DNA from 2 places in the Sphingobium sp. FW305-3-2-15-F-TSA7 genome. Region 1 is predicted to be linked to the other one. Evidence: predicted binding sites of a transcription regulator. Region 1 holds the regulator's gene; the other holds the start of a gene.
What was found. The regulator LexA, encoded in region 1, represses DNA repair genes until DNA is damaged. The targets are predictions, from matches to a motif close to GTTCCNCNCTTGTTCT.
Positions count from the first base shown of each region.

Region 2: a site for LexA is predicted at 3,689-3,704, ahead of uvrA (excinuclease ABC subunit UvrA). Genes of this name have one in related genera too.

Region 1 is NZ_JBYSZM010000010.1:81,346-86,282, reverse strand. Features, by position in the region: gene trpC (indole-3-glycerol phosphate synthase TrpC) at 1-300, shown strand, start outside; gene moaC (cyclic pyranopterin monophosphate synthase MoaC) at 297-764, shown strand; gene AC3WN8_RS09980 (molybdopterin molybdotransferase MoeA) at 862-2,049, shown strand; gene lexA (transcriptional repressor LexA) at 2,173-2,838, shown strand; gene AC3WN8_RS09970 (ComEC/Rec2 family competence protein) at 2,994-4,937, opposite strand, start outside.
Region 2 is NZ_JBYSZM010000005.1:3,204-8,140, reverse strand. Features, by position in the region: gene AC3WN8_RS04650 (LCCL domain-containing protein) at 1-29, shown strand, start outside; gene AC3WN8_RS04645 (PA2169 family four-helix-bundle protein) at 129-587, opposite strand; gene uvrA (excinuclease ABC subunit UvrA) at 733-3,678, opposite strand; gene AC3WN8_RS04635 (N-acyl-D-amino-acid deacylase family protein) at 3,872-4,937, shown strand, end outside.

The sequences.
Region 1 (4,937 bases):
GACGCGCTGGTCGAGGTGCACGATGCCGACGAGCTCGATCGCGCGCTCGCGCTGCGGTCGCGGCTGATCGGCGTCAACAATCGCGACCTGCGCGACTTCACCGTCGATTTCGCACGCACCTATGAACTGATCGGTCGTGCGCCCGAAGGCTGCACCTTCGTCGCGGAGAGCGGGCTGACCTCCAGCGCCGATCTCGATGCGATGGCGGATCACGGCGTCCATTGCTTCCTGGTCGGCGAAGCGCTGATGCGCGAGGCCGATGTCGAGGCGGCAACCCGCCGGTTGCTCGGCGCGGCATGAGCCGGCTCACCCATCTCGACGCCGAGGGCGCGGCACATATGGTCGACGTGTCGGACAAGGCCGTCACCACGCGCGAAGCGGTGGCCAAGGGCCGGATCTCGATGTCGGCCAACGCCGCCGCCGCGATCCGCGACGGATCGGCGAAGAAGGGCGATGTGCTTGCGGTCTCGCGGGTGGCGGGGATCATGGGTGCGAAGCGGACCAGCGACCTGATCCCGCTCTGCCACCCGCTGCCGATATCCTCGGTTTCGATCGATCTGGCGCCCGATGCCAGCGGGGTGAATGCCACTGCTACCGTGCGAACGACGGGGCAGACCGGTGTCGAGATGGAAGCGCTGACCGCGGTCTCGATCGCGCTGCTGACGATCTACGACATGGTCAAGGCGGTCGATAAATCGATGGAGATCGGCCCGGTCCGGCTGGTTTCGAAGACCGGCGGCAAATCGGGCGATTACAAGGCGTGAGAGCGATCGCGGACCGCCAGGCCCCGTTCGGGCTGAGCCTGTCGAAGCCCCGCCTCTCCTTTTACAGGCTCAGCCCGAACAATGTGGGTGGCGGCTCATGAGCACCCTCCTCCCCGTCGCCGATGCGCAGACGCGATTGCTCGCGCTGGCCACACCGCTTCCGGCCGAAACGCTACCGCTGGGCGAAGCCGCAGGCCGTTATCTCGCCGAGGATTGCACGGCGACGCGCGGCCAGCCCGCCGCCGACCTTTCGGCGATGGACGGCTATGCCATCGCCTTCGCCGACATACCCGGCCCATGGCGCGTGACCGGGGAAAGCGTGCCCGGCACGCTGCCCGACGGCGCGATCGCGGGCGGCGAGGCGATGCGCATCTTCACCGGCGCCCCCCTCCCCGCCGGCGCGGACACGATCCTGATCCAGGAAGAGGCGGCGCGCGACGGCGACACGCTGATATTGACGGGCGAAGGCCCACGCCGACATGGCCAGCATGTGCGCGCCGCCAACAGCGATTTCGCACGGGGCCAGCGCCTCGTCGCACACGGCGCGCTGCTGACGGCGGCACGGATCGGGCTGGCCGCGATGGGCGGATATGGTCGGCTGAGCGTCGGACGGCGGCCGCGCGTCGCCCTGATCTCGACGGGCGACGAGTTGGTGCTCCCCGGCGAGCCGGTCTCTGGCGTACAGCTTCCCGCATCGAACGCGATCATGCTGCGCGCGATGCTGGAGCCCAACGGCGCGATCGTCGACGATCGCGGGATCGTGCGCGACGATTTCGACACATTGGCCGCCGCCTTCGATGCCGCGCGCGGTGCCGATATCATCGTGACCTCGGGCGGCGCGTCGGTGGGCGATCACGATCTGGTGCGCCCCGTGCTCGACGCGATCGGCGGGACGCTCGATTTCTGGAAGATCGCGATGAAGCCGGGCAAACCGCTGCTCGCCGGCAAGCTTGGCGACGCGATCATAGTCGGGCTGCCCGGCAATCCGGTTTCGACCTTCGTCACCGCGACATTGTTCCTGCTGCCGCTGGTGCGCGCGCTGCAGGGCGCAGCCGATCCGTTGCCGCCCACCCATCGCGTCAGGCTGGGCGCGCCATTGCCGGCATGCGGCGGCCGCGCCGAATATCTGCGCGGCCTGTGGGCCAATGGCGAAGTGATCCAGGCGACCGAACAGGACAGCGCGGCGATGGTCTCGCTCGCCTCCGCCAACGCGCTGATCGTCCGTGCGGCGGGCGCTCCTGCAGCGGATGCCGGAGAAATGGCGGAAATCTTGGCAATAAGTTGAGAGCCCGATTCACGCTTTCGGAAGCAGCGCTTTGCGCTTCCACCTCAACCGATCAGGCTCCGGCTTGACGCGCCCTCCGATGTTTCCTACACGTTCTTCGTTCGTTCCATCGGAGAACATGCGATGCTCACGCGCAAGCAACATGAATTGATCTGCTTCATCAGCGACAGGCTGGAGGAAACCGGCGTGTCCCCCTCGTTCGAGGAGATGAAGGAGGCGCTCGATCTCAAATCGAAATCGGGGGTTCATCGGCTGATCAGCGCGCTCGAGGAACGCGGCTTCATCCGTCGCCTGCCCAACCGCGCCCGCGCGCTGGAAGTGCTGAAGCAGCCCGAGCGTGCGGCCGCCAAGCCCGTGAAGAAGCAGACAGCGCCCGCCGCACCGCGCCATATACCGATCGCCGCCAACGACGTGCTGGAGATTCCGCTGCACGGCCGCATCGCCGCGGGCATGCCGATCGAGGCGCTGGAGGGCCAGAGCATGCTCTCCGTCCCCGCCGCGCTGCTCGGCTCCGGCGACCATTATGCGCTCGAGGTTTCGGGCGATTCGATGGTCGAAGCGGGGATTCTCGACGGCGATTACGCGCTGATCCGCCGCACCGACGTGGCGCGCGACGGCGAGATCGTCGTCGCTCTGGTCGACGAAAGCGAAGCGACGCTCAAATATTTCCGCCGCGAAGGCGCGATGGTTCGGCTCGACCCCGCCAATCGCGCTTATGACCCGCAGCGTTACCGGCCCGACCAGATCCGGGTCCAGGGCAAGCTGGCTGGGCTGTTGCGGCGCTATTGAGGGGTACTGACTTCGACCACATCGTCATTGCGAGAAGCGAAGCGACGAAGCAATCCAGTGGTTGATGCATCCCTGGATTGGTTGGCCTGCGGCCGCCTTCGGCCCGCTCCGCTCGCAATGACGGACGTTGAATGCCGCCATTTTCCCGATGACACCTATGACGGATTGGGCCGAAACGCCGGCATCGCCGCCGCCGGTCTTGGCGGATCGGCCCAGGGGTGATCGTCCGCCGCGCGCTTGACCGTCTCGATCCGGCCGGCGGCGAGATCGATGGTCAATCCGCCCGTCTTCGCCAGCAAAGCGCGATCCGCCTTGATCCAGCGCGGCGCGCACCAGTCGGGCAGCCAGCGCTCGCTGACCACGATATCGGCGTCACGGCAGGCTTTGCGCAATTCGCCGGGATCGACGAAATAGGTGCTGCGCGTGGCGAGCAGCCGCCAGCGCTTGGTGCCCCGGATCAGTTCGATCGTGCAGGCGTCGCGGCTGCATTGCGCCCCGCGCACGGCGTCGAGATCGGCCAGTTCACCCTCGAACCCCGCGCTTTCGGCGAGCATGTCGCGGACATAGTCGCCTGCGCGTGGCCGCAGCAGCGCATAGCCACCATCGACACGGACGGCGAGATGGCGGCCGTCGCCCGTCACCAGCAGGTCGGGCGGCTGGGTGGACAGTGCCCAGAGCGCGCCGACCACCACCGGCGCCAGCCCCAGCCATCGTGCGCCCGTGCGCCACAAGGCGATCCACAGCCCGCCTGCAACAATCAGCGCGAAAGCGGCATCGGGAACGACCGGCATCGCCGCAACCGCGCCGGGCATCGCGGCGACGCTGTGCGCGATCCACAGCAGCAGCGACAATGCCTGACCGGCAACCCACCATAAGGGCGCACCGAGCCCCACCATGTCGAGCAGCAATGCGGCCGCCTCCACCGGCATGACGATGAAGGTGGTCAATGGGATCGCGACGATATTGGCAAGCGCGCCATAAAGCCCCGCCTTGTGGAAATGGTGGATCGCGATCGGCGCCAGCGCGATTTCCACCAGCAGGCCGGTGAGCAGCAGCCCGAGCAGGATACGCCCCGTGCCCATCATCCAGCCTTCCTCGCGGCGCGCCAGCAAGGCCTTGATCCGCCGATGCTCGACCAGCGCCATGATCGCGGTGACCGCGGCGAAGCTGAGCTGGAAACTCGGCCCGACCAGCGATTCAGGCCAGAGCAGCAGGACGAAGGTCGCTCCCGCCGCGACCAGCCGTAGCGTGATCGCGTCGCGCCCGATCGCGATGCCGATCAGCACCAGGATCGCAGCCACGCACGAGCGGATCGTCGGCACCTCCGCCCCGGTCAGCAGCGTGTAACCGATTGCCGCCACCGCGCCGCCACCCGCCGCAATCAGCATCAGCGGCAGACGCAACGCCAGCCATGGGCTGAGCGCGAGCAGGCGCAGCAACAGCAGCATCGTCGCGCCGACCAGCGCGGTGACGTGCAGCCCGCTGATCGACAACAGATGCGACAGGCCGGCACGGCGCATCGCCTCGGCATCCTCCTCCGGAATCGCCCCTTGATCCCCGGTCGCCAGTGCCGCGGCGATCGCCCCCTCCCCACCGGCGAGTCGCGCCTGGATATGCGCGGACAGGCGCTGACGGGTATCGGCAAGCACGGGCGCCGCGCCGGCCTGGACAATGGTGACGGGGCCGAGCGAGCGTCCGGTCGCACCGATGCCCTGGAACCAGGCAAGCCGCGCGAAATCATAGGCGCCGGGCACGGCGGCCTCGGGCGGCGGCATCAGCCGCGCGCGTAGCGCGATCGTCGCCCCCGCACGCAGCCCGTCATGCGCATCCTCCTCGCGGACATTGACGCGCACGCGTTCGGGCAGCGCGGGCGCGTCGCGCGGCTCGAGCAGCAGCCGCACGAGTCCACGCGCGGGCAGCATGTCCACTTCGGTGATTCGCGCCTGGAAACTGACCACCGCCGGTCGCGCCAGCACCGGCGCCGCAACGCGTTCGGCGCGCCACCAGATCAGCATCATGCCGATCGCGGCAAGCAGCCCGAACCAGCCCAGCGCCCGGCCGAGCCATGTGCCCAGCCCCAATGCCGCGCCGCCGAGCGC
Region 2 (4,937 bases), on a different contig from region 1:
ATCCGACGAGCTTCGAGTTCGTCCAATAGGATGAAGGTCCACGCCAATTGGCGCTAGGTCCGAACAGACCCACCCCTAACCCCTCCCGCAAGCGGGAGGGGGATTGGCTGAACTAAAAGCCGGAAACCTTAGCTCGCGGCTTCCATCGAATGCTTCAGGTCGCGCATCTGGTCATGGCCCTGGCGGACCGAGCCATAGGCCTGTTCGATCACGCCGCGGGTCTGGGGCGTCAGATCGTCATCCTTGAGCGCATCCTCGAACTTCGCCTTGATATGATCCTCGCCGCGTTCGACTTCGTTCACGATCGCCTTTTCATCCTTGCCCAGCACGGCGGATTTGAGATTGAGGAACATGCGGTGTGCGCCGGCGAGCGCGGTGCCGTCATCTTCGGGATTGCCGCCCAGGCGGGTCACTTCGGTCTGCAGCAGCGTCAGGGCCTGGCGACGCTCGGACGCGCGATCGGTGAAGATCGAGCCAAAGCGGCCGCTATCCGAATCCTTGGCGGCTTCGGTATAGCCATCGACGCTGTCGATCGTCGTGGCGATCAGCGAATTGAGCGTACGGATGTCGTGGCTGGTGTCGGTCATGGAAAATCTTCCTTCAGGTAGAGGAAGTTGTCCAACGAGCGGGCCGATACGAAAGACCCGGGGGCCGAACGCATTTTTCGGGCGGCATGACGCCGGCATCGACTGTCGGGTTATATGCCGCGAAGAGAAACCGACACGGACAAATTCACTCCGCCGCCTCGCCCTCCAGCGCCAGTTCCTTCGCGGGTGCTTTCTTCCCCCGCACCAGCAGCGGCTTCAGATAGCTGCCGGTGAAGCTGCGCGGATTCTCCGCGACCTTCTCCGGCGTGCCTTCGGCGACGATCTCGCCGCCCTTGACGCCGCCTTCGGGGCCCAGGTCGATGATCCAGTCGGCGGTCTTGATGACGTCGAGATTATGCTCGATCACCACGACGCTGTTGCCCTGTTCGACCAGCGCGTGGAGCACTTCGAGCAGCTTGCGGACATCCTCGAAATGCAGGCCGGTGGTCGGCTCGTCGAGGATGTAGAGCGTGTTGCCCGTCGCGCGGCGGCTCAGTTCCTTGGCGAGCTTGACGCGCTGCGCCTCGCCGCCCGACAGCGTCGTCGCCTGCTGGCCGACCTTGACGTAACCCAGGCCGACTTCGGCGAGCATCGCCATCTTGTCGCGGATCGGCGGCACCGCCTTGAAGAATTCGACTGCGTCCTCGACGGTCATGTCGAGCACGTCGGCGATCGACCGGCCCTTGAACTTCACTTCCAGCGTTTCGCGATTGTAGCGTGCGCCGTGGCAGACGTCGCAGGTGACGTAGACGTCGGGCAGGAAGTGCATCTCGATCTTGATCAGCCCGTCGCCGGTGCAGGCCTCGCAGCGGCCACCCTTGACGTTGAAGCTGAAGCGGCCGGGCTTGTAGCCGCGCGCCTCGCTCTCGGGCAGGTTGGCGAACCAGTCGCGGATATTGGTGAAGGCGCCGGTATAGGTGGCCGGATTCGATCGCGGCGTGCGGCCGATCGGCGACTGATCGATGTCGATCACCTTGTCGAGATGTTCGAGCCCGGTGATCTTCTCATGCTTGCCCGCGACCATGCGCGCGCCGTTGAGCGCGCGCGCCGATGCCGCATAAAGCGTGTCGACGGTGAAGCTCGACTTGCCCGATCCCGAGACGCCGGTGATGCAGGTGAAGGTGCCGAGCGGGATCGACGCGGTGACGCCGCGCAGATTGTTCGCGGTCGCGTTGTGCACCGTCAGCTTCTTGCCCGTGCCCTTGCGGCGCTTGGCCGGCACCGGCACTTCGCGGCGGCCGGCGAGATAGTCGCCGGTCAGGCTGTTGTCGTTGGCGAGGATATCCTCCAGCCGGCCCTGCGCCACGATCTCGCCGCCATGGACGCCCGCGCCTGGCCCCATGTCGATGATATGGTCGGCGGTGCGGATCGCATCCTCGTCATGTTCGACGACGAGCACGGTGTTGCCGAGGTCGCGCAGGCGGCGCAGCGTCGCCAGCAACATGTCGTTGTCGCGCTGGTGCAGGCCGATGCTCGGCTCGTCGAGCACGTAGAGCACGCCCGAAAGCCCGCTGCCGATCTGGCTGGCCAGGCGGATGCGCTGCGATTCGCCGCCCGACAGCGTGCCGCTGGTGCGATCGAGATTGAGATAGTCGAGCCCGACATTGTTGAGGAAGCCGATGCGCTCGACGATCTCCTTCAGGATCCGCTCGGCGATCGCGCGCTGCTGGTCGCTCAGATGGTTGGGCAGATCGGTGAACCAGGGGAGCGCGTCGACCACCGACATATGGGTGACCGTGCTGATATCGGTCATCGCGATCTTGACCGCGAGCGCCTCGGGCTTGAGCCGAGCGCCTTCACACACCTCGCACGGCGCGGCCGACTGATATTTGCTCAGTTCCTCGCGCATCCAGGCGCTTTCGGTCTGGAGCATGCGGCGATTGAGATTGCCGATCACGCCCTCGAACGCCTTTTTCACTTCATAGGATTTGCGGCCGTCCTGGAAACGCAGGGTGACGGGCTTGCCGCCGGTGCCGTGCAGGATGATCAGCCGCACTTCGCCCGGCAGGTCCTGCCACGGGGTTTCGAGCGAGAAGCCGAACTCGCGCGCGAGGCTGGCGAGCACCTGCATGTAGTAAGGCGAGGGCGGGTTGGATTTCGCCCAGGGCACGACCGCGCCCTTTTTGAGGCTCAGTGCATGGTTGGGGACGACGAGATCCTCGTCGAACAGCAATTTCTCGCCCAGCCCGTCACAGGCCGGGCAGGCGCCCTGCGGCGCGTTGAAGCTGAACAGGCGCGGTTCGATCTCGGCGATGGTGAAGCCCGAGACCGGGCAGGCGAATTTCTCCGAAAAGACGATGCGGTTCTCGGGCACGCCGGCGCCCTTCATCGCGCCGCCATCGGCGCCCGCGGTCTCGCGCCCAGGCACCGGGCCGTCGGCCATGTCGGTATAGGCCAGGCCATCGGCCAGTTTCAGCGCGGTTTCGAAACTGTCGGCCAGCCGCGTCTCGATGCCCTCGCGGACCGCGATGCGATCGACCACCACTTCGATGTCGTGCTTGTATTTCTTGTCGAGCGCCGGCGCGCTTTCGATGTCGTGGAATTCGCCGTCGATGCGGACGCGGGTGAAGCCCGCTTTCTGCCATTCGAGCAATTCCTTGCGATACTCGCCCTTGCGGCCGCGCACGACGGGGGCGAGCAGGTAGAAGCGCGTGCCCTCCGGCAATTGCATCACGCGATCGACCATCTGGCTGACGGTCTGCGCCGCGATCGGCAGACCGGTCGCCGGACTGTAGGGAATGCCGACACGCGCCCAGAGCAGGCGCATATAATCGTAGATCTCGGTGACCGTCGCGACGGTCGAGCGCGGATTGCGGCTCGTCGTCTTCTGCTCGATCGAGATCGCCGGGCTCAGCCCCTCGATATGATCGACATCGGGTTTCTGCATCAGTTCGAGGAACTGGCGCGCATAGGCCGACAGCGACTCGACATAGCGGCGCTGCCCCTCGGCATAGATGGTGTCGAAGGCGAGCGACGATTTGCCGCTGCCCGACAGCCCGGTGATCACTGTGAGCGTGTCGCGCGGAATCTCGACGTCCACGCCCTTCAGATTGTGCTCGCGCGCGCCGCGCACCGAAATATGAGTCAGCATGGGCCGGTTTGTTCCAGATTTGTTCTTGAAGCGCAAGCGGGCGCGCGACGGTGTAGATGGGTTGAGGGGCGACGGGCGACAAGACGCTGCGTGGTTTCGTGTCGCTCGAACGCGTCGATTGCTCGAATGGAAAAACATTGCTCCAGTCGCGCTCGATAATTGCCAATCCTGAAAACCCGGCTAGGCTGGCTCCATGAAACGCACCCCGCTCCTCCTCCTCGCCCTTTGCTCCACCACCGCGGCCTTCGCCGGAGCACCCCCGGCCTATGACGTCGTGATCCGCGGCGGCACGATCTATGACGGCTCGGGCGGTGACGGCTATACCGGCGACGTCGCGGTGAAGGGCGACCGGATCGTCGCGGTCGCGCCGCGCGTCGAGGGCAAGGGCAAGACCGAAGTCGATGCGCGCGGGCTCGCGGTATCGCCGGGTTTCATCAACATGCTGAGCTGGGCGAACGTCTCGCTGATCATCGACGGCAAGTCGCAGAGCGACATCCGCCAGGGCGTGACCTTGGAAGTGATGGGCGAAGGCAGTTCGATGGGGCCGCTGAGCCCGGAAATGAAGGCCGCTGCCGAGCGCCGCCAGGGTGATGAGCATTTCCCCGTCAGCTGGACCACGCTGGGCGGCTATTTCGACTTTCTCGAGAAAAAGGGCGTCTCGACCAATTTCGGGAGTTTCGTCGGCGCGGAGACGGTGCGTGTCCACGAACTGGGCGAGAAGGATGTCGATCCGACGCCCGAACAACTCGACCGGATGCGCGCGCTGGTGCGTCAGGCGATGGACGAGGGGGCAATGGGTGTGGGCAGCTCGCTGATCTATGCGCCGGGCACCTATGCCGAAACGCCCGAGCTGATCGCGATCACCGCCGAGGCGGGCAAATGCGGCGGCATGTATATCAGCCATATGCGGTCCGAAGGGGACCGGCTGCTCGAATCGATCGACGAGCTGATCGAGATCTCGCGCAAGTCGAAGACCCCGGCCGAGGTCTATCACCTCAAGATGGCGGGGCGGACCAACTGGGCGAAATACGACCAGGCGATCGCGAAGATCGAGGCCGCGCGCGCCGAGGGGCTGCGCATCACCACCGACATGTACACCTATCCCGCGGGCGCCACCGGGCTCGACGCGGCCATGCCGACCTGGGCGCAGGATGGCGGGCTGGAGGCGTGGATCGGGCGGATGAAGGATCCGGCGACGCGCAAGCGCATGGCCGAGGAGATGAAGAAGCCTGCCACGACATGGGAGAATTATTTCTACG